Regions from separate parts of the Massilia sp. DD77 genome, predicted to be linked through region 4. Evidence: predicted binding sites of a transcription regulator. Region 4 holds the regulator's gene; each other region holds the start of a gene.
What was found. The regulator sigma-54, encoded in region 4, starts transcription at its own class of promoters, with help from an activator protein. The targets are predictions, from matches to a motif close to TGGCANGNAANCTGCTTT.
Positions count from the first base shown of each region.

Region 1: a site for sigma-54 is predicted at 2,592-2,609, ahead of V7778_RS08835 (ANTAR domain-containing response regulator). Genes of this name have one in related genera too.
Region 2: a site for sigma-54 is predicted at 4,253-4,270, ahead of V7778_RS20125 (TorF family putative porin). Genes of this name have one in related genera too.
Region 3: a site for sigma-54 is predicted at 2,965-2,982, ahead of V7778_RS08200 (PEP-CTERM sorting domain-containing protein). Genes of this name have one in related genera too.

Region 1 is NZ_JBAMDH010000012.1:46,437-52,188, reverse strand. Features, by position in the region: gene V7778_RS08840 (S9 family peptidase) at 1-1,984, opposite strand, end outside; gene V7778_RS08835 (ANTAR domain-containing response regulator) at 2,620-3,264, shown strand; gene V7778_RS08830 (CmpA/NrtA family ABC transporter substrate-binding protein) at 3,288-4,460, shown strand; gene V7778_RS08825 (MFS transporter) at 4,710-5,752, shown strand, end outside.
Region 2 is NZ_JBAMDH010000036.1:37,312-43,063, reverse strand. Features, by position in the region: gene V7778_RS20145 (poly(ethylene terephthalate) hydrolase family protein) at 1-71, opposite strand, end outside; gene gshA (glutamate--cysteine ligase) at 224-1,525, opposite strand; gene V7778_RS20135 (ammonium transporter) at 1,664-3,067, opposite strand; gene glnK (P-II family nitrogen regulator) at 3,080-3,418, opposite strand; gene V7778_RS20125 (TorF family putative porin) at 3,438-4,178, opposite strand; partial or broken gene V7778_RS20120 (accessory factor UbiK family protein) at 4,455-4,676, shown strand; gene V7778_RS20115 (adenosylcobalamin-dependent ribonucleoside-diphosphate reductase) at 4,803-5,752, shown strand, end outside.
Region 3 is NZ_JBAMDH010000011.1:46,288-52,039, forward strand. Features, by position in the region: gene edd (phosphogluconate dehydratase) at 1-1,181, shown strand, start outside; gene eda (bifunctional 4-hydroxy-2-oxoglutarate aldolase/2-dehydro-3-deoxy-phosphogluconate aldolase) at 1,178-1,804, shown strand; gene V7778_RS08195 (Rhs element Vgr protein) at 1,815-2,357, shown strand; gene V7778_RS08200 (PEP-CTERM sorting domain-containing protein) at 2,368-2,934, opposite strand; gene rpiA (ribose-5-phosphate isomerase RpiA) at 3,184-3,861, shown strand; gene V7778_RS08210 (hypothetical protein) at 3,880-4,209, shown strand; gene V7778_RS08215 (oxidative damage protection protein) at 4,307-4,579, opposite strand; gene argA (amino-acid N-acetyltransferase) at 4,631-5,752, opposite strand, start outside.
Region 4 is NZ_JBAMDH010000023.1:92,787-98,538, forward strand. Features, by position in the region: gene V7778_RS15560 (monovalent cation:proton antiporter-2 (CPA2) family protein) at 1-190, opposite strand, end outside; gene V7778_RS15565 (KpsF/GutQ family sugar-phosphate isomerase) at 281-1,303, shown strand; gene V7778_RS15570 (KdsC family phosphatase) at 1,303-1,833, shown strand; gene lptC (LPS export ABC transporter periplasmic protein LptC) at 1,841-2,449, shown strand; gene lptA (lipopolysaccharide transport periplasmic protein LptA) at 2,489-3,061, shown strand; gene lptB (LPS export ABC transporter ATP-binding protein) at 3,061-3,816, shown strand; gene V7778_RS15590 (RNA polymerase factor sigma-54) at 3,822-5,303, shown strand; gene hpf (ribosome hibernation-promoting factor, HPF/YfiA family) at 5,361-5,720, shown strand.

The sequences.
Region 1 (5,752 bases), on a different contig from region 4:
TCAGGGCCATGAAGGTCATGAAGCCGCCGTAGCTGCCGCCGTAGACGCCGACATTGGCGGCGTCGCCCTGGTGCTGCTTGACCATGTAGTTGACGCCGTCGATGTAGTCCTGCAGTTCCGGGGTGCCCATCTGGCGGTAGATCGCATTGCGCCACTTGGCGCCGTAGCCCTTCGAGGCGCGGTAGTCCATGTCCAGCACCACGTAGCCCTTCTGCACCAGCAGGTTGTGGAACATCTGCTCGCGGAAGTAGTTCGGATAGCGCTTGCTGACGTTCTGCAGGTAGCCGGCGCCGTGCACGAACATCACGACCGGGTACTTCTTGCCCGCTTCCAGCTGGGCCGGGCGGTACAGCTTGGCCCAGACCGGGTCGCCGCCGGCGCTCGAGGGCACGGCCACGTACTGCGGCTCGATCCAGGTGCGCGCCTTGTAGTCCGCGGTGCGGGTGTCGGTCAGCCTGGTGGCCGCGCCGCCCGAGGCCGCGACGGTCGCGATCTGCACCGGGGTGTAGCTGGCCGACCAGTGCAGCAGCAGCTTGCTTTCATCCGGCGACAGGCGGAAGCGTTCCACGCCGTCGAGCTGGGTGACTTCGCGCACGGCGCCGGTCTTGCCGTTGACGGCGCAGACTTCGTAGTCGCCCGGGCTGGCGCGGTTGCACATCAGGTAGGCGGTGCCGCCATCGCGGGTCCAGCGCACGTCCGAGGCTTCCCACTTGCCCCGGGTCAGTGCACGGGTGCTGCCCGTCGCGGTGTCGGCCGTGTACAGGTGCGAATAGCCGCTTTCCTCGGACAGGAACCACAGCGTGCGGTTGTCCGGCAGCCAGCCGAATTCGTTGTTGTCGTAGTTGACCCAGGCGCCGTCCGTCAGGCGATGCACGGGCTTGAGCCTGGCGCCCGCCAGGTCGACGGTGGCGATCCAGCGGTCCTTGTTGTCGACCGAGCGCAGCATGACGGCCACGCCGGCGCCGTTGGCGCTCCAGCTGATGGCATCAAGACCGTCGATGACGCGCACCGCGCGCTTGCCTTTCAGCGGATCGAGCTTGGCGGCGGCGCGCAGCTCGGCCAGCGGGTCCTGGTCGACGCCCGGCAGCACGTCGAAGGAGAGGTCCTGCACCTTGTTGGTGCGCAGGTCGACCAGCTTCAGTGCATGGGCGGCCGGCAGGTTGCGTCCCACGCGGGTGCGCTGGTCGTCGAATTCCTCGTAGCCCGACTCGGTCACATAGCGCGGCATCTTGCCGACGCGGCCCTTGTCGCCGCCCTTGGGCGCGGTGGCGACGATCAGCCAGCGCCCATCCGGCGACAGGCTGCTGTTCTCGATCTCGACCTTGTCGCCGAAGTAGACCGGGGCCGGGGGCATGGTCGGGTCGATGCGTCGCAGTTCCTCGGTGCGCAGGCGCATGGCGTCGCGCTCGTCCTTCTGGCGCTTGAGGGTGGCGATCAGGCGCAGCTGCATGGCGCGCAGCGCATCGTCGTCATTGGCCGCCGGGTCCTTGGCGGCGCGCGGCAGGGCGGCGGGGCCGGCGACCTTGGCGGCGCGGTCCCACTGGTACCAGTCGTTACCGATGCGGTACTGGACGCCGCGGCCGTCCGCCGCGAATTGCGCGGCATCGACCTTGCCGGCGCCGCGCGTGATCTGGGCCAGCTCGCCGTTCTTCAGGTTGCGCTCGAACAGGTCGCCATTGCGCAGCACCAGCATGCGGCTGTGGTCCGGGTTATACGAGACGTCCGGGCTGTCGATCTTGCCCAGTTCGGTGTCCGCCACCAGGCGCGGCTTGGCGCCGGCCTGGAAGGTGTCGCGCAGCGGCGAGCCGGTGCGCTTCTGCTTGTAGTACACCTGCTTGCCGTCCCAGCTCCACCATGCGGCTTCCACCGGCGTGCCGATCCAGTCCGGATGGTCCATGGCCTGGTCGAGGGTGATGGGCGTGGAGGCCGCCGCCGGCAGCGCGATCAGCGCCGCGAGGATCGTGGGGAAGAAGGGTGGTCGCATCGTAGTCGTGTCGAGTAAAAGTGAACGCGTTCTCGCCTGCGCTTTGAGGCAGGCGAAGGCGAATGCATTCTAGCTCAGCCATGACTAAGGACGAGTCAATACAGGCAGGTTTTTTTGCTGTAAAGACAAACGCCGATCATGCATATGCATAACCGGCGTTGGCTGGGGGGCAGTGCTGCGCCGCAGCTCACATGGCCCGGTACGGGCCTTTTGGCGGACGAGGCAGGAACATGGCGATGCGGCCGGCGATGGCCAGCACGGCCAGGGCGACGGGGAGGTACTCGAACAGGCTCATGGTTCAGCCCCGGACTGCCGGCGCCCAGCCGCCATGGGCGGCGTAGAGTTCCTGCGAGAAGCTACGAATCGCCGAGAGGGCGTTGGCGAGGAAGTTGGTGGTAGCGGTCATGTGGATTCTCCGGTAAATACTGCGATGTTGCGTTGCAGTATAGAACGGGACCCGTCATAAACAAACTTTCGATTCGTGATTCCAGCGATACAAATGGTGAATAATTGACGCGCAGGCTCTCGCGCAGATATTTGCCGCGCGAATATCCTGGCACAGCGGGCGTGAATAAGAAGGGCGGGATACCCGTTCCAAAAAGCAAGCTGGTGCGAATCTTGCATGACTGCCTCGTATGAAATCGCCAGACCGTGCCTCATCCCACCTGCGTATCGTCGTCGTGCTTCCCGCCACAGTCCCCGGCGCCGATCCGGACGCCTGCCATGCCGAGCAGGCCCGGCGCAGCGCCGCGCTGCGCATCGGCCTGCTGGAATCGGGCTACGACCTGATCGCCTCGCTGCCGGCCGACGTGTTCCTGCCCGAGCGCATCGCCCAGCTCCAGCCGGACCTGATCATCGCCGACAGCGAGCTCGATGCGCGCGACATCCTCGAGCACATCGTGATCGCCACCCGCGACGAGCGCCGCCCCATCGTCCTGTTCACCGAGGACGACGCCCCGGCCAGCATGGACGCGGCGATGGCGGCCGGGGTCTCGGCCTATATCGTGGCGGGCCTGCAGCCGGAGCGGGTCAAGCCGGTGCTGGACGTGGCGCTGGCGCGCTTCCGGCGCGAGCAGCAGCTGCTGTGCGAACTGTCCGACACGCGCCAGAAACTTGCCGAGCGCAAGCTGGTGGACCGCGCCAAGGGCCTCTTGATGACGCGCTATGCGCTGAGCGAGGAGCAGGCCTACCAGCGCCTGCGCAGCCTGGCGATGAACAAGAACATGAAGCTGGCGGACATCGCGCAGCGCATCCTCGACGTGGAAGACCTGCTGGGCTGAACGCCCGCGGGGAAAGGACAACAATGAACCTGCCAGATGGCGGCGCATGGGCCGCCGGATCGGACAAGCCCGAGATCGACACAATCCGGATCGGCTTCATGCCGCTGGCCGATTGCGCGCCGGTGGTCATGGCCTCGGTGCTGGGGCTGGACGAGAAGCACGGCCTGAAGTTTCAACTCAGCCGCGAGCTGTCCTGGACCGGCATGCGCGAGCGCCTGCTGGGCGGGGAGCTGGACGCGGCCCACGTGCTCTACGGCCTCCTGTACGGCGTCCACCTGGGCATCGGCAGCAGGCAACAGCCGATGGCGGTGCTGATGAACCTGAACCAGAACGGCCAGAACATCACGCTCTCGCGCCGCCTGGCGGCCTTCGCACACGACCCGGCGCTGCTGGAGCGGCTGCTGCACGAGGAGCGCCGGCGCCTGACCCTGGCGCACACCTTCCCGACCGGGAACCACGCGATGTTCCTGTACTACTGGCTGGCGGCGGCCGGCATCGACCCGGTCGCCGACTGCCGGATGGTGACCGTGCCCCCTGGCCAGATGGCGTCCAGCCTCGCGGCCGGGCACATGGACGGCTTCTGCGCCGGCGAGCCCTGGGGCCAGCGCGCGCTGCGCGAGGGCACGGGGATCCTGGCCGCGTCCAGCGAGCGGATCTGGCCGAACCATCCCGGCAAGGTGCTGGGCACGCGCGCCGGCTTCGCCGACACCCATCCGCACGCCTGCCGCGCCATGGTCGCGGCCCTGCTGGAGGCGGCGCGCTGGCTGGATGCGGCGCGCGCCAACCGCGAGGCGGCGGCCGAGGTGCTGGCCAGCCCGGCCTACGTCAATGCCGGCCGCGAACTGCTGGCCTACTGCCTGGCCGGGCGCCACGCGGAAGGCGGGCACTGGCGCGGCCATAACGGCCTGCGCTTCTTCGCCGACGGCGAGGCGAGCTTCCCCTGGCTGTCGGACGGCATGTGGTTCATGACCCAGCACCGGCGCTGGGGCCTCTTGACCAGCGATCCGGACTACGCGGCGGTGGCGCGCGCGGTCAACCGCATCGACCTCTACCGCGCGGCGGCGGCGCAGAGCGGCACGCCGCTGCCGCCTGGCGAGATGCGCAGCTCGACCCTCATCGACGGGACGGTCTGGGACGGGAGCGACCCCTCCGCCTATGCCGCCGCGGGCGCCGCGCGTGCGCGGCAAGCGCTGTAAAGACGCACGCCCATGCATCATTCTGGGGAATGGTGCACTGCAATGTAGCGCCGCCGGTGAAGGTATCCGGGTGTTTCCCTCTGGAGCCAAGGTGGCACGGCTCTTGCTCATACTCCTGACAGGATCAATGGCGATCCACGATATTTCACCGCCGGCCTAACGAGGGGCCGGCACCTGGACAACGGCGTCCGCAGCTCCTGCCTTCCGGCAGACAGCGCGGACGCCTTTTTGTTTTCAAAGGAAAAAAACATGGCCAGCAAAGCGGACCGCATCACGCTCTTCTCGTTCACCGGCGCGCCGATGCGCGCCTTCCACCTGACCTGGGTGGCCTTCTTCATCTGCTTCTTCGCCTGGTTCGCCTGCGCACCGCTGATGCCGGTGATCAAAGGCGAATTCGGGCTGTCGATGGAACAGATCGCCAACATCAACATCGCCGCGGTCGCCATCACCATCTTCGTGCGCCTGCTGGTGGGCCCGCTGTGCGACCGCTTCGGCCCGCGCAAGACCTACACTGGCCTGCTGCTGCTGGGTTCCATCCCGGTGCTGGGCGTGGCCATGGCCCAGAGCTACGAAAGCTTCCTGCTGTTCCGCCTGGGGATCGGCGCGGTCGGCGCCAGCTTCGTGATCACGCAGTACCACACCTCGGTCATGTTCAGTCCCAAGATCGTCGGCACCGCCAACGCGGCCGCCGCCGGCTGGGGCAATGCGGGCGGCGGCGCGGCCCAGGCCCTGATGCCGCTGCTGCTGGGCGCGGTCGTCATGCTGGGCGTGAGCGAGGCCCTGAGCTGGAGGGTGGCGCTGGTGGTCCCGGGCGTGCTGATGATCGTGATGGCCTTCGTCTACTGGCGCTACACCCAGGACTGCCCGGACGGTAACTACGAGGACCTGCGCAAGGCGGGCACGATGCCGGAAGGCTCGGGCAAGGGCGGCTGGGCCAGCTTCGCGGCCGGCTGCCGCAACCACCGCGCCTGGCTGCTGTTCATCACCTACGGCGCCTGCTTCGGCATCGAGATCTTCATCCACAACATCGCCGCCGTCTACTACGTCGAGCACTACGGCCTGTCGCTGGGCGCTGCCGGCCTGGCCGCCGGCAGCTTCGGCCTGCTGGCCCTGTTCGCCCGCGCCCTGGGCGGCTGGGTCTCGGACCGCGCGGCGCGCGCCGGCACCCTGAACAGCCGCATCACGGTGCTGTTCGTCCTGATGATCGGCGAGGGACTGGGCCTGCTGTGGTTCGCCAACGCCGATGCCGTCAGCTTCGCCGTGATCGCCATGCTGGTCTTCGGCCTGTTCAC
Region 2 (5,752 bases), on a different contig from region 4:
GGAAAAGTAAATACATCGGCGGCACGCGCGGATGTCGCAAGGAAGAAGACGACGAGGAGGCAGTGGCGCATGGCGGGACCGGAAGTGATGGGAATGGTTGTCAGTATAGAAAAACGACCGTAGCGGAAGTCTCTCGAATGATCACCATACCCTTCCGGCCCGGGCGATGCATGGCAGGCGCGTCCGCAGCGAAGCGCGCCCGCCGGGCTAGGGTCTTAGGCTCTTAGTACACTTCCGGATTCGGATCGGTACGCTCCAGTTCGAGCGAAGCCGCCAGCAGGCCCAGGCGCGCCACCACGCCGTAGACGTAGAAGCGGTTCGGCGCCGCCGTGCCCGGCTTGGCCTTGAGGTCGGGCACCGCATGCTGCTGGGCGAAGGCCAGCGGCACGTACTGCGAGCCCGGCGCGTTCAGGTTCTGGTCGATGCCGCGCTCGGCGTGCACGCGGTAGAAGCCGCCCACCACGTAGCGGTCGATCATCATCACCACCGGCTCGGCCACCGCGTCGTTGATGCTCTCGAAGGTCGGCACGCCTTCCTGGATGATCATGTCGGTGACGGCGACGCCGTCCTTGATGACCGACATCTTGCTGCGCTGGGCCGGACTCAGGTCGCGCACCTCGCTCGCGTCCTTCACGGTCAGGATGCCCATGCCATAGGTGCCGGCGTCGGGTTTCAGGATCACGAAGGGCTTCTGCTCCTTCATGCCGTATTCCTTGTACTTCTTCTTGATCTTCGAGAGCAGCATCGAGACATTGTCGGCCAGCTCCTCGGTGCCGACATTCTCCTGCAGGTCGACCTCGCCGCAGGTGGCGTGCAGCGGGTTCACCATCCACGGATCGATGTCGATCAGCTTGCCGAACTTCTTGGCCACCTCGTCGAAAGCCTTCAGGTGATTGCTCTTGCGGCGCAGCGCCCAGCCGGCGTGCAGCGGCGGCAGCAGCGACTGCTCGTGCAGGTTCTCCAGGATGGGCGGGATGCCGGCCGAGAGGTCGTTGTTGAGCAGAATGGTGCAGGGGTCGAAATCGGCCAGGCCCAGGCGGCGGCCGTTGGGCGAGCGCACCAGGGGTTCGATCACCAGCATGTTCCCGTCCGGCAGCGCCAGCGGGGTCGGCTCGGTGATCTCCGGCGACAGCGAGCCGAAGCGCACGTGCAGGCCGGTCTGGCGGAAGATCTGCATCAGGCGCGCCACGTTCTGCAGGTAGAGCGGGTTGCGCGTGTTGGTTTCCGGGATCAGGAGCAGGTTGCGTGCGTCCGGACAATACTTGTCGATCGCGGCCATCGCGGCCTGCACCGTCAGCGGCAGCATCTCGGTTGCCAGGTTATTAAAGCCGCCCGGAAACAGATTGGTGTCCACCGGCGCCAGCTTGTAGCCCGCATTGCGCAGGTCGACCGAGCAATAGAACGGCGGCGTATGCTCCTGCCACTCGAGGCGGAACCAGCGCTCGATGGCGGGGGTGGCCTCGAGGATTTTCTTTTCCAGATCGAGCAAGGGGCCGGTTTGGGCGGTGACGAGGTGCGGAACCATGAAAGTGGACGTCCTTACAATGCGCTGCAATGAATTGTGGCTACCGATGTGGGGGCAGACGAACCAGTTGCAAGGCCGCACGTTGCAAAAAAGCAAAAAGGCGCCCGCAGGCGCCTTTTGGATACCGCCGCGCGGATATCAGGAATGGTACGCCGATTCGCCGTGGCTGGTAATGTCCAGACCCTCGCGTTCCTGGTCTTCCGGCACACGCAGGCCGATCACGACGTCCACCAGCTTGAAGGCGACGAAGGACACCAGCGCCGACCACACGATCGTGATGCCGACGGCCTGGGCTTGCACCCACACCTGGTTCGCGATCGAGAAGTCCGGCGACGCCTTGTTGGCGACATAGTCCCAGATGCCCTGCCCGCCCAGCTGCGGCGATGCGAACACGCCGGTCAGCAGTGCGCCCAGGATGCCGCCCACGCCGTGCACGCCGAACACGTCCAGCGAGTCGTCGGCGCCCAGCAGGCGCTTCAGGCCAGTCACGCCCCACAGGCAGATGATACCAGCCAGCAAGCCGATGACCAAGGCGCCCATCGGGCCGACGAAGCCGCAGGCCGGGGTAATGGCCACCAGGCCGGACACGGCGCCCGAGGCGGCGCCCAGCATCGACGGACGCTTCTTGACGAACCATTCGCCGATCACCCAGGACACGGTGGCGCAGGCGGTCGCCAGCAGGGTGTTGATGAAGGCCAGGGCGGCGATGTCGCCCGCTTCCAGGGCCGAGCCGGCGTTGAAGCCGAACCAGCCCACCCACAGCAGCGAGGCGCCGATCATGGTCATGGTCAGCGAGTGCGGGGCCATGGATTCGCGGCCGTAGCCGATGCGCTTGCCGATCACATAGGCGCCGACCAGGCCGGCTACCGCCGCGTTGATGTGGACCACGGTGCCGCCCGCGAAGTCGAGCGCGCCCTTCTGCCACAGGTAGCCGGCGGCGTCGGTGACGCTGGCCAGGGTGGTGGCGTCGGTGATCGCGTCGGGACCGGCCCAGAACCAGACCATGTGGGCGATCGGCAGGTAGCCGAAGGTGAAGAACAGGACGGTGAACAGCATCACGGCCGAGAAGCGCACGCGCTCGGCGAAGGCGCCGACGATCAGCGCGCAGGTGATGGCGGCGAAGGTGCCCTGGAAGGCGACGAAGATGAACTCGGGGATCATCGTCTCCTTGCTGAAGGTGGCGGCCATCGAGAAGCTGCCGGCCGCGGCGTCGTAGATGCCGTTCAGCAGGGCGCGGTCGAAGCCGCCGATGAAGGGGGTGCCGCCCTGGGTGAAGGCCAGCGAGTAGCCGTACACGCACCACAGCACGATGATCAGCGAGAAGATGGTGAAGACCTGCATCAGGATCGACAGCATGTTCTTGGCGCGCACCAGGCCGCCGTAGAACAGGGCCAGGCCCGGGATCGACATCATGATCACCAGCAAGGTGGCGACGAACATCCAGGCGGTGTCGCCCTTGTTGACGGCGGGCGCGGCCCAGGCCGGGAGCGCGGCGCCAAGGCCGAGGCCGGCGGCCAGGAGGGAAGGAAGGATTCGCTTCATGGGAGTGTCCTTTTACAGTGCTTCGTTGCCGGTTTCGCCGGTACGGATACGGATGACCTGGTTGAGGTCGGCGACGAAGATCTTGCCGTCGCCGATCTTGCCGGTGCGCGCCGCGTTCTGGATGGCGTCGATGACCTGGTCGACCACGGCGTCGTCCACCGCCGCCTCGATCTTGATCTTCGGCAGGAAGTCGACCACGTACTCGGCGCCGCGATAGAGCTCGGTATGCCCCTTCTGGCGGCCGAATCCCTTCACTTCGGTCACCGTCATGCCTTGGACGTTGATTTCCGACAGCGCTTCGCGCACCTCGTCGAGCTTGAAGGGCTTGATGATGGCAGTAATCATTTTCATGGCTTGGCCTCGTGTGCGGTCAGAAGGTTTTCGACAGGCTCAGCACCGCGGCCGACTTGCCGAGGTTCTTGCCTTGCGGGCTCAGGTAGGCGTCGGTATTGGCCTTGATCCAGGCCAGCGACAGGCTCGCCACGCCCAGGTCCTTGGTCACGCCGACCTTGTAGTCGGTGTACGAGAAGGCGCTGTTGTTCTCGACGCGCTGGCGGCCGACGTGCAGGTTGACGATGAAACCGTTGCCGGCGTCGATGTCGGCGCCCACGTCCAGGTAGCCGCTACGCTTGCTGTCGGCGGTGCCGAACAGGTTGGTGGTCGAGTGCGAGTACTTGACGTAGGCCGGGCCGAAGCCCAGGCGGCCATAGAGCTCGAAGGTGTTGGCGCGTGGATTCAGGCCGTTGTCCGGGTAGAAGTAGTACAGGCCGCCCACGTCGTAGCTGACATCGGCCGTCAGCTGGCCGCGCTTGCCGCCGTAGATATCCCATTCGATGTCGCCGTCGCCGCCCAGGTCCTTGGTCCACTTGATGGTGGACAGCCAGGTGCCGACGTACCAGCCGGTCGGGCCGTGCACGTAGTCGACGCCGCCCTGCAGGGCCGGGTCGAGGCGGGTCTGCGACAGGCCGCGGTAGCGGTAGTCGCTGGTGATGGCCGCGTTATAGCTCACCTGATGTTCGGCGGGTTGTTCCTGCGCGAAGACCGGGACGCCGGTGAAAGCCAGGACGGCCAGGCCGACTGCCGCTGCGCATTGCTTGATGGTGCACTTCATGACAAACCCCCTCAGTTTGAACGGTTGCTGCCGTTGCGGTTTACAATTCTGTTATTGCTGCATTCACCCTGGATTTAGCAGGATGCGTGCCAGCTCGTAAACCGTGGGAAACAGGCTTGTTTTTCCGGCCATACCCCCCACATCCGAACTGAACCACCCCGATCGTCCGCACCACGCGCGAGCGCAGCGGCGATGCGGAGTCCGACGCGCACCAAATCAGGCTGCCGCGCACCGTTGTGGTGCGCCCAGCCCGGCCTTACCAAGGAACCCCAGGATATGAATACTTTCTTCAACGACTTGCAGGGCAAGATCAACCAGGCGCTGGAAAGCGGACCGGCCAAGGACATCGAGCGCAACGTCAAGGCGGTGATGACCCAGGGCTTCGCCAAGCTCGACCTGGTCACCCGCGAAGAGTTCGATATCCAGGCCCAGGTGCTGGCCAAGACGCGCGCCAAGCTCGAAGCGCTCGAACTGCGCGTGGTGGAGCTGGAAACACGCCTGGCAAGCCAGTCCGCATCTGCGCCTGCCGCGGCTCACACCGAGACGCCGCACATCATCACCCCGCCGAACCTCGACAAGCCGTAACACGTGCCTCCGGCATTCATGCATGAGCGAAAGGCGAACATGAATGCGAAAGACAAGGTGGACGGCACGCTGGCGCCGCAGGACGTATCGCTGGACGTGCTGCGCGAGAAATACGCCAAGGGCGAGGAAGCCGGGATCGCCGACGTGCGCGCCCGCGTGGCGCGCGCCCTGGCCCTGCTCGAACCGGCGCCGAAGCGCGCCGAACTCGAACGGCGCTTCCTGTGGGCCCAGGAACAGGGCTTCGTGCCCGCCGGCCGGATCAACTCCGCCGCCGGCATGCGGCTCCAGGCCACCCTGATCAACTGCTTCGTCCAGCCGGTGGGCGATTCCATCTCCGGCGTCGACGGCGGCCTGCCCGGCATCTACACCGCCCTGTCGGAAGCCGCCGAGACCATGCGCCGCGGCGGCGGCGTGGGCTACGACTTCAGCGCCATCCGCCCCATGGGCAGCAAGGTCAAGGGCACCGCCTCGCGCGCCTCCGGTCCGGTCTCCTACATGGAAGTGTTCGACGCCTCCTGCCGCACGGTGGAATCGGCCGGCGCCCGGCGCGGCGCCCAGATGGGCGTGCTGCGCATCGACCATCCCGACATCGAACGCTTCATCGCCGCCAAGGACCTGGGCGCGCTCACCAATTTCAACATCTCGGTCGGCGTGACGGACGCCTTCATGCGCGCCGTCGAGGAAGACGCCGGCTTCGCGCTGGTGCACCGCGCCGAGCCGGGCGACGAGGACATGGCGGCGGGCGCGCACCGGCGCGAGGACGGCCTGTGGGTCTACCGCGAAGTGCGCGCCCGCACCCTGTGGGAGCAGGTGATGCTCTCCACTTACGACCATGCCGAGCCCGGCGTGCTGTTCATCGACCGCATGAACGCCGAGAACAACCTCTGGTACTGCGAAGAGCTGGGCGCCACCAATCCCTGCGGCGAGCAGCCCCTGCCCGCCTACGGCTGCTGCGACCTCGGCTCGCTCAACCTGACCTGCTTCGTCGA
Region 3 (5,752 bases), on a different contig from region 4:
CCTTCATCACCCCGGGCACCCCGCTGCGCGACGCGCTCACCGCGGCCGCATCACAGCACGCGGTGGCGATCTCCCAGCAGGGTGGCAACTACATGCCGATCGGCCGCATCGTCGACGAGAAGAGCATCGTCAACGCCATCGTCGCGCTGCACGCGACCGGCGGCTCGACCAACCACACCCTGCACATCATCGCGATCGCGCGCGCCGCCGGCATCGTGGTCGACTGGAACGACTTCGACGAGCTGTCGAAGGTGGTGCCTTCGCTCACCCGCATCTATCCGAACGGCGAAGCCGACGTGAACCACTTCCAGGCCGCCGGCGGCCCGGGCTTCGTGATCCGCGAACTGCTCGACGCCGGCCTGGCGCACGAGGACGTCAACACCATCCTGGGCCATGGCCTGCGCGCCCATTGCAAAGAGCCCTTCCTGGGCGAGGACGGCAAGGCCGTCTGGCGCGACCTGCCGCAGAACAGCGGCGACGAAGCCGTGCTGCGCCCGGCCTCCAACCCGTTCAGCAACAACGGCGGCATGGTGCTGGTGCAGGGCAACCTGGGCCGCGCGGTGATGAAGATCTCGGCGGTCAAGGCCGAGTACCACGTGGTCGAGGCCCCGGCCCTGACCTTCGACTCGCAGGACGATTTCATGCACGCCTACCAGGCGGGCAAGCTGAACCGCGACTTCGTGGCCGTGATCCGCTTCCAGGGCCCGCGCGCCAACGGCATGCCGGAACTGCACGCGCTGACCCCGGCGCTGGCGAACCTGCAGGACGCCGGCTTCCACGTGGCGATGGTGACCGACGGCCGCATGTCGGGCGCGTCCGGCAAGGTGCCGGCGGCGATCCACGTCTCACCCGAGATCCTGGCCGGCGGCCCGCTGGGCCTGGTGCGCGACGGCGACATGATCCGCGTCGACGCCACCGCCGGCACGCTCGACGCCCTGGTGCCGAGCGACGTCTGGGCCGCGCGCAAGATGGCGCATGCCGACCTGTCGAAGAGCCACATCGGCATGGGCCGCGAGCTGTTCGCCGTGTTCCGCAACGCCATCAGCGCGGCGGAAGAGGGCGCGGCCACCTTCCCGCTGCCCTCGCCGATTCCCACCACCGTACCCCTGCATGAAGGCGTCGACGCCGGCGAGATCATGCCGGGTTCCGACGAAGACTTTCTCTTTAGGACGCAGAAATGACCTTACTTGACATCATGCGCTCGGCGAGCGTCATCCCGGTGATCGCCATCGACGATCCGGACCACGCCGTACCCCTGGCCAAGGCGCTGGTCGCCGGCGGCATCCGCGTGCTCGAAGTGACCTTGCGCACCCAGCACGGCCTGAAGGCGATCCGCGACATGAGCGCGGTCGAAGGCGCTATCGTCGGCGTCGGCACCCTGACCCAGCCGGAAGAATTCGCCGCCGCGCGCGACGCCGGCGCCGTGTTCGGCGTGTCGCCGGGCCTGACCCCGGCCTTGATCGAGGCGGCCAGGACCAGCGGCCTGCCGCTGCTGCCGGGTGTGATGACGCCTTCGGAAGTGATGGCGGCGCGCGAGGCGGGCTTCCGCCAGCTCAAGCTGTTCCCGGCGGTGCCAGCGGGCGGCGTGGGCATGCTGAATGCGATCGGCGGCCCACTGCCGGACATCACCTTCTGCCCGACCGGCGGCATCTCGATCGAGACGGCGCCCAAGTTCCTGGCCTGCAAGAACGTGGCCTGCGTGGGCGGTTCCTGGCTGACCCCGAAGGACTTGATGAACGCCGGCCAGTGGGACCAGATCACCGAATTGGCCAAGGCGGCCGCGGCACTGCGTCCGCAGCAGTAAGCGGATCCGCATGCCGACGCTCGCGCGCCCGCTGAGCGCGGGCGAGATCGAGATGGCGTCGCTGCTGTTCCGCAACGCCATCGACTACCGCCGGGTGCGCGTGCACAACCGGCGGTATTTGCCGTTCCAGCCCAGGAACTGCTGCATGACGCCGAACGGCAGCCTGTACTTCCACCACTCCTGCTTTCTTCCCGACTACACGCGCGGCGATCCGGGCGCGATCCACTGGTTCATGCACGAGATGGTGCATGTGTGGCAGCACCAGCTGGGCTATCCGGTGCGGCTGCGCGGGGCCTTCCGGATCGGGCTGTCCTACGACTACACCCTGCGCGAAGGCGCGAGCCTGGCGGACTACAACATGGAAGCGCAGGGCGATTTGCTGGCGGATTACTTCGTGCTGAAGCACCTAGGCAAGCCGGAGGCGATGCGCCAGCACCAGTATCGCGCCAGCCTGGGACTGTATGAAAAGGTGTTGGCCTTGTTCCTGGCCGATCCGTCGAGCCGGGCGAGCCTGCATCGCGGCACGCTGCGCCGGCTCCTACGCTGGAACTGACTGGCGTCGATCAGCGGCGCTTGCGGCGCAGGGCGCCAAGGCCGGCGAGGCCCAGGCCCAGCAGCGCGACGCTGCCCGGTTCCGGCACCTGGGTAGCCGCGATGTTTTCGAAGGTGTAGGTCGCCGTCGAGTACATGGCATTGAAACCGAAGCGGATGTTGCCTTCACCCGGGGTGATGCTGGTCAGGGCGTTGCCGAACGGCGCAACGATCGAGAAATCCGTCAGTTCCATGGCCGACACCGGAGCGCCGTTGAAGCTGAGGTCCAGGAGGAAGCGGTTGTCGTAGCTGCTGATATTGCCATAGCTGCCGGCGTCCGTCTTGACGATGACGCCGGTGTCGAACACGTCGACGCTGACGGTCCAGACCTGGCCAAAGACATCGGTGCTCTGGCCGGTGAACTCGACGCCGCTGCCGACGGTCTGCGGCACGGAGAAGCTGATCGCCGAAGTTGCGTCGATGGCGGTGAAGTTCATGGTCACCTGATTGCCGATATAGCCGGCACTGGCGGCGCTTGAGACGAGGGCGGCGCCGATGCCGGCGATGGTGGTCAGGATAGAGCGTGCTGCGAATTTCATGGTCTGCCTTTAAGAAATGTTTCTAGTCTCAAAGCAATTAGGATGCCAGATAGAAATTTTCCAATGCAAACAATACCTTGGGGCGAAATGCTGAGCTAGCTCAATACGCCAATGTAAAGTTTTTCGACATTAACAATTATTTCTGCTTGGAAATTCGTCTGCTGCACTCGTTGGCGCGTGGGTGGTTTTGCACGGAATGCGATACGAATCCTTTAAAATGGCGGATTCTTCTTCTACCAACAGAGCATCATGACTCAAGACGAACTCAAGCAGGCAGTGGCGCGCGCCGCCATCGATTACGTGGTCGACGGCGAAATCATCGGCGTCGGCACTGGCTCGACCGCCAACTTCTTCATCGACGAACTGGCCAAGATCAAGGACCGCATCAAGGGCACCGTGGCCTCGTCGGAAGGCACCGCGGCGCGCCTGCGCGGCCACGGCATTCCCGTGTTCGACATGAACGAGGTCGAGTCCATCGCCGTCTACATCGACGGCGCGGACGAGATCGACGCGGCCGGTGCGATGATCAAGGGTGGCGGCGCGGCACTGACCCGCGAGAAGATCGTGGCCTCGATTTCTCAGAAGTTCGTCTGCATCGCCGACGGCTCGAAGCTGGTCGAGACCATGGGCAAGTTCCCGCTGCCGGTCGAAGTCATCCCGATGGCGCGCGCGGCCGTGATGCGCAAGCTGGCAGCCCTGGGCGGCCAGCCGCGCCTGCGCACCAAGGCGGGCAGCGACGACGCCTTCATTACCGACAATGGCGGCGAGATCATCGACGTGGCCGGCCTGGCGATCACCGATCCGGTGGCGCTGGAGAACCAGATCAACCAGATCGTCGGCGTGATCGCTGTCGGCCTGTTCGCGCAGCGCGGCGCCGATGTCTGCCTGCTGGGCATGGCGGAAGGCGTCAAGACCCTGTCGTTCTAAACGCAACGAGGACTGTCCATGAAACGCGCGCTGCTGCTGGTGGCCGTCCTGCTGGGCGGTTGTTCCATGTTCAAGAGCAAGATGGAGACGCCGGCGCCGGTGGCCGCCGCGACACCGGCGGCGCCGCAGCTGGTCGACGCGAACGGCGCGCCGATCGAGCGGGTGCCGTTCCGTACTGGCGTTTCTTCCGCGACGGTCGAGAAGCTGGCGCGCGAGCAGGGGTGTACGAGCGGGCAGGGTGCCGGGCTCGTGACGGAGGCGGGGCCGATCGAGGTGTACCGGATGCGCTGCGAGGATGGGAAGGTGTTCATGGCGCGGTGTGAGTTGCGCCAGTGCAGGAAGATGTGAGCCCTTAGTTGCTTCGGCAGCGTTACAAGTTTGCTGAAAAACTTGGGTCCCCGCGAAGGCGGGGACCCAAGTCCCTTAACCTGCCGCTAACTGAGGCTTATGCCGTCGGCGGCACGTAACCCACCGCCTGATCCGCGCCTTCACCAAAGAAATGACGCTCCATCTGCGTCGCCAGGTACTTGCGCGCGCGGTCGTCCGCCAGGTTCAGGCGATTCTCGTTGATCAGCATGGTCTGGTGCTTCAGCCACGCCTGCCAGGCTTCCTTCGAAACGGACTGGTAGAGCTTCTTGCCCATTTCGCCAGGAACCGGCGGGAAATCCAGCCCTTCGGCTTCCTTGTTCAGTTTGATGCAGTGGACGGTGCGGGCCATCGTGTACTCCTGTGTTCGAAGATGTGATTCAGAGACGGTGTCAAACCGCCATTATAAAGACTTGATCAGAACCTGTGACCGGCGCTGCCAGTTATACATGTGCTGGCGGTCCTTCGGCAGGTCGTCCACGGTGGCCGGCACGAAGCCGCGCTTCTTGAACCAGTGCGAGGTGCGGGTGGTCAGCACGAACAGCTTGTTCAGACCGGCCGAACGGGCGCGGTTTTCCATGTGCTTGAGGATGCGCTCGCCATCGCCCTGGGTCTGGGCGTCCGGGCTCACGGTCAGGCAGGCCATCTCGCCCATTTTCGATTCCGGGAACGGGTACAGGGCGGCGCAGCCGAAGATCACGCCGTCGTGGTCGATCACCGAGAACTGGTCGATCTCGCGCTCGATCAGCTCGCGGCCGCGGTAGACCAGGGTGCCGTCGGCTTCCAGCGGCTCGATCAGCTTGATAATTCCGCCGACGTCCTCAATTGTGGCCTGGCGCAGGCTTTCCAGGTTCTCGTGGCTGACCATGGTGCCCACGCCGTCGTGGGTGAAGACCTCGAGCAGGGCCGAGCCGTCGGTCGAGAAGGGCACGATGTGGGCGCGGTCGACGCCGCTGTTGCAGGCCTTGATCGCATGCTGCAGGTAGAAGGCCGCGTCGGCCGGCAGGAAGCCCGCCTGCAGCACCGCTTCGGCCTGGTGCGAGGACAGTTCGCGCAGCTCGGCGTCGCCGGCATCCTTCATCATCGGGGTTTCGGTGATGTAGATCAGCTTGTCGGCGTGCAGGGCGATCGCGGCCGCGGCGGCGACGTCCTCCATCGTCAGGTTGAAGATCTCGCCGGTGGGCGAGAAACCCAGCGGCGACAGCAGCACCAGGCTGTCCTCGGTCTGCAGGATCGGGTGGATCTTTTCGGCGTGGATCTTGCGGGTCACGCCGGTCAGTTCGAAATCGGTGCCGTCGATCACGCCGAGCGGGCGGGCGACCACGAAGTTGCCCGAGACGATACTGATCTGGGCGTGCGACATCGGGGTGTTCGGCAAACCCTGGCTGAAGGCGGCTTCGATATCCAGGCGCAATTCGCCGGCGGCTTCCTTCGCGCATTCGAGCGCGGCGCTGTCGGTAATCCGGATACCGTTGTGGAAACGGCCTTCGACATTGCGCAGCGCGAGCTGTTCGGCGACCTGGGG
Region 4 (5,752 bases):
ACACGACGCCGAATTCGGCCAGCGCGTGGGTGGCCGGGCTGTCGTCGGCCAGGGCCAGGGCATGGGGGCCGATCAGCACGCCGACGGCGAGGTAGCCGAGCATCGGCGGCAGGTGGAGCATGCGGAAAGCAACCACGCCGAGCACGGCGCAGCCCAGCAGGAGCAGGGTCAGTTCAAGTCCGGAATGCATCGGCCCTGTTCCAGTCCTTAGGACGGTCGGTGTTGTTGTTTGTTATGACTGGCAAGTTTTTTGCTTTCCCAATTCGTTTATACTTCTGGTATGAGTGTAACCGATGAAAAAACAATGCTGAAAAGTTTTGACGAGAGCCAGGCGCGCCGGCTCCTGGAACTGGGCCGCGAGACCCTGGCCATCGAGGCCGACGCGATCCGCGCCCTGCATGCGCGCCTGGGCGACGACGACAGTTTCGTGCGCGCCGCCGACCTGCTGTACGCCTGCAAGGGCAGGGTGGTGGTGTCCGGCATGGGCAAATCGGGCCACATCGCCCGCAAGATCGCCGCCACCCTGGCCTCGACCGGCACCCCGGCCATGTTCGTCCACCCGGGCGAGGCCGCCCACGGCGACCTGGGCATGGTCACGCCGAACGACGTCTTCATCGCCATCTCGAACTCGGGCGAGTCGAGCGAGCTGCTCGACATCCTGCCGGCGGTCAAGCGCATGGGCACCCACGTGATCGCCCTGACCGGCAAGCCGGCCTCGCGCCTGGCGCTGCTGGCCGAGGTCCACCTGAACATCGCGGTGGACAAGGAAGCCTGCCCGCTGAACCTGGCCCCGACCACCAGCACCACCGTCACCCTGGCCATGGGCGACGCCCTGGCCGTGGCCCTGCTCGATGCGCGCGGCTTTCGCGAGGAAGACTTCGCGCTGTCGCACCCGGGCGGCGCCCTGGGCCGCCGCCTGCTGACCCACGTGCGCGACGTGATGCGCAGCGGGGCGGCGATCCCGGTCGTGGCGCCCGAGGTGCCGCTGGCCAAGGCCCTGCTCGAGATCACCCAGAAGGGCATGGGCATGACCGCCGTGGTCGACGCCGACAACCGCCCGATCGGCGTGTTCACCGACGGCGACCTGCGCCGCCTGATCGAGCGCATGCACGACTTCTCGAACCTCACCATCCGCGACGTCATGCACGCCAACCCGCGCCGCGTGCATCCGGAGCAGCTGGCGGTGGACGCCGTCGCCGTGATGGAGGAATTCCGCATCAACCAGATGCTCGTGGTGGACGCGGACGACCGCCTGGTCGGCGCCCTGCACATCCACGACCTGACCCGCGCCAAGGTGATCTGATGCTGCCGCTCGCACACATGGAACGGGCCGCGCGCGTCAAGGTGATGATCTTCGACGTCGACGGCGTGCTCACCGACGGCAGCCTCACCTACGGCCCGGACGGCGAAGTCACCAAGACCTTTAACGTGCTGGACGGCCTGGGCATCCAGCTGCTGAACAAGACCGGCGTCCAGACCGCCATCATCAGCGCGCGCAACTCGCCGATCGTGGTCAAGCGCGCCGCCGACCTGGGCATCACCCACGTCTGGCAGGGCTTCCACGACAAGCGCATCGGCTTCGCCGAGCTGCTCGCCAAGACCGGCGTGACGCCGGAAGAGTGCGGCTACATCGGCGACGACGTGATCGACCTGCCGCTGTTCACGCGCGTGGGCTTCGCGGTCACCGTGCCCTCGGGCCACCCGGAAGTCCAGCACCGCGCCCACTACGTGACGCGCAACGCGGGCGGCCGCGGCGCCGTGCGCGAGGTGTGCGACCTGGTGATGCGCGCCCAGGGCACCTACGAACAGGCGCTCGCGCCTTACTTCGCCTGAGCATGCGATGGTCGGCTACCTGAACAACAAGCGCACCGCGCACCGCTGGAAGCTCCTGACGATCATGATGATCGCGGTCTTCTGCGCCTTCGGCAGCTTCTGGCTGCTGCAGGCCTTCGACGGCGACGACGCCGGCGCGCGCCTTGGCGGGCCGCCGACGGAGCCCGACTACATCGTCGAGAACTTCTCCTTCGTGCGCATGACCGAGGGCGGCCAGCCGAGCTACGTGGTGTCGGGCAAGCGCCTGACCCATATCCCCGAGGGCGACGTCTCGACCGTGGTGCAGCCGGTGCTGCGCGGTGTCGAGCCGGGCCGTCCGCCGATGACGGTCACCGCCGACCGCGCCCGCATTTATCACCAGGAACACCGCGTCGACATGCTCGGCAACGTCGACCTGCAGCGTGCGCGCACCGCCAGGTCGGAAGCGCTGCGCGTGCGCACCCAGGCGCTCACCGCCTTGCCGGACGAAGAAATCCTCAAGACCGATCAGCCGATCGAGATGCAGCTGGGCGCTTCCAGCGTACGCGGCACCGGCATGGTGGCCAACAACGCGACCCAGAAGATGCACATCGCCAGCCGCGGCCAGATCGTCTATCCGCCACGCGCGCGCCAATAGGCCGTTCATGACAGCGCCGCGTCAACCCAGGACCAGAACATGATGAAGAAACACCTCGCTGCCCTTTGCCTTTCCCTGCTGTCGCTCCCGGCTTTCGCCGAGCGCGCCGATTCGCTCAAGCAGGCCGTCATCAATTTCGACTCGCTCGACGTCGACGAGGTCACCCAGACCCGTATCCTGACCGGCAACGTGGTCGTCACCCGCGGCACCCTGGTGCTCAAGTCGGACCGCGCCCTGGTCAAGGAAACGCCGGAAGGCTACATGAGCGTGACCCTGACCGCGAACCCGGGCAAGGTCGCCACCTTCCGCCAGAAGCGCGACGGCGGCCCCGACCTGTGGGTCGAAGGCCAGGCCCAGCGCATCGAATACGACGAACGCATCGAGATGGTCAAGCTTTTCTCGGACGCCGTGGTCAAGGAACTCGAGAGCAAGCGCGTGACCAACGAGATCAATGCGCCCTTCATCTCCTACGACAACCGCAAGGAAGTCGCCAGCGTGCGCAACGACGCCAGCGGCCAGAGCAAGGTCGGCGGCGGACGCGGCACCCTGATCCTGGCGCCCAAGCGCGCCGCGCCGGCGCCGGCGGCGGCACCCGCGGCGGGCAAGCAATGATGGAGGCACGCGACAGCGGCAGCACCCTGATCGTCAAGGGCCTGCAGAAGAGCTACGGCAAGCGCCTGGTGGTGCGCGACGTCTCGCTGCAGGTCGAGTGCGGCGAGGTGGTCGGCCTGCTGGGCCCGAACGGCGCCGGCAAGACCACGTCCTTCTACATGATCGTCGGCCTGGTGCCTTCAGACGCCGGCTCGATCGACATCAACGGCACCGACATCTCGAGCCTGCCGATCCACCGGCGCGCGGTGCTGGGCCTGTCCTACCTGCCGCAGGAAGCCTCGGTGTTCCGCAAGCTGACCGTGGAGGAGAACATCCGCGCGGTGCTCGAGCTGCAGCAGGTCGACGGCCGGCCGCTGAGCAAGGAACAGATCGGCGAACGCCTCGACACCCTGCTGGCCGACCTGCAGATCGAGAAGCTGCGCGAGAACCCGGCCATGTCGCTCTCGGGCGGCGAGCGCCGCCGCGTGGAAATCGCGCGCGCGCTGGCCACCAACCCGCGCTTCGTGCTGCTGGACGAGCCCTTCGCGGGCGTCGACCCGATCGCCGTGATCGAGATCCAGCGCATCGTGCGCTTCCTGAAAGAGCGCAAGATCGGTGTCCTGATTACCGACCACAATGTCCGCGAGACGCTCGGCATCTGCGATCGCGCCTACATCATCAACCAGGGGGCCGTGCTGGCCTCGGGCCGGCCGGACGACATCATCGCGAATGAGTCCGTGCGCCGCGTCTACCTGGGCGAACACTTCCGCATGTAGAAGACATGAAACAATCCCTGCAACTCCGCACATCGCAGCATCTTGCACTGACGCCCCAGCTGCAGCAGTCGATCCGCCTGTTGCAGTTGTCCACGCTCGAACTGCACCAGGAGATCGAGCAGATCCTGTCCGATAACCCCTTGCTCGAACGGCTGGACGATCCGCTCGACCGCTCGGTGCGGCTGCTGGCCGACGGCGCGATCAACAACGCGCCTCCCAACGGCGAGGCGCCGGCGCCGGCCGCCCCGGCGCAGGAAGGCGAAGCCGCGCCCGCGGCATCCAGCGAAGCCGGCGAGGGTTTCGAGGGCGGCGACGCCGAACGCGACGCGTCGGACGCCGACTGGGGCTCGGGCGGCGGCTCCGGCGGGGGCGAGGACGAGGATGGCCGCCCGCAGCTGGAGGCGAGCGCCATCAACCTGCGCGAGCACCTGATGGAACAGATCCGCGTCACCGGCTGCTCCGCGCGCGACCGCGCGCTGGCCGAGCTGGTGATCGACGCGCTCGACGACAACGGCTACCTGGAAGAACCGCTGGACGAGATCCATGCCCGCCTGCCGGAAGAGCTCGAGATCGACATGGACGAGCTGCGCTGCGCCCTGGCATTGGTGCAGAGCCTGGATCCGGTGGGCGTGGGTGCGCGCAGCGCGGGAGAATGCCTGGCGCTGCAGATCCGCCGCATGCCGGGCGTGCCGATGGTGACGCGGCGCCTGGCGCTGAAGATCGTCGAAGGCTACCTGAGCTGGTTCGCCCAGCGCGAGTACAGCAAGCTCAAGAAGGCGCTGGACTGCGACGACGAAGACCTGCGCGAAGTGCAGGCCGTAGTGCGCCAGTGCAATCCTCACCCGGGCGCGGCCTTCGCGTCGAACGTGTCAGACTACGTGGTACCGGATGTGATCGTGCGCCGCGCCAAGAACGGCTGGGCCGTGATGCTGAACCCGGATGTGATGCCGCGCCTGCGCGTGAACAGCCTCTACGCCTCGCTCATGAAGCAGGGCAAGTGCGAAGGGCAGATGAATTCGCAGTTGCAAGAAGCCAAGTGGCTGATCAAGAACATGCGCCAGCGTTTCGATACCATCCTGCGCGTGGCCGAGGCCATTGTCGAGCGACAGAAGAACTTTTTCTCCCACGGCGCGGTTGCCATGCGGCCCCTTGTTTTACGTGAGATAGCTGATACACTAGGCCTACACGAAAGCACAATTTCTCGTGTTACAACGCAGAAGTACATGCTGACCCCGCACGGCATGTTCGAGTTGAAATACTTCTTCGGAAGCCATGTCGCCACCGAAGCGGGGGGAGAAGCCTCCTCGACGGCGATCCGCGCTCTCATCGCGCAATTGACAGGAGCAGAAGACCCTAAGAATCCTTTATCCGACAGCAAGATCGCGGAGATGCTCGGGGAACAAGGCATGGTCATTGCGCGCAGGACGGTCGCCAAATACCGTGAAGCGCTCAAGATCCCTCCCGTCAGCCTCCGCAAAGCTTTGTAACAGCGTTGCCCACTCCCGCCTTGTGCCTGGGCGGCGCGCCTTTTCAAAGGAGTGTGTATGAACCTCACAATCAGTGGCCACCATCTCGAAGTGACTCCCGCTATCCGTGAATATGTTCAGAATAAGCTCGAGCGCATCATCCGGCATTTCGATCAAGTGATCGACACCCACGTCTTCCTTGCCGTCGACAACCTCACTGAAAAAGAAAAAAGGCAAAAAGCTGAAATCAATGTCCAGGTGTCCGGCAAGACCCTGCACGTGGCCAGTGTCGCCCAAGACCTGTATGCCGCAATCGACACGCTGATGGACAAGCTGGATCGACAGGTTCTGAAACACAAGCAGATGTTGAAAGACCATAACCACCAAGCGATCAAACGCTTGCCGGATCAAGGAAGCGAAGAAGCCGCTGCAGCCTGACCTGACAGGCAGCAGGGCACACCAGCTAAGGG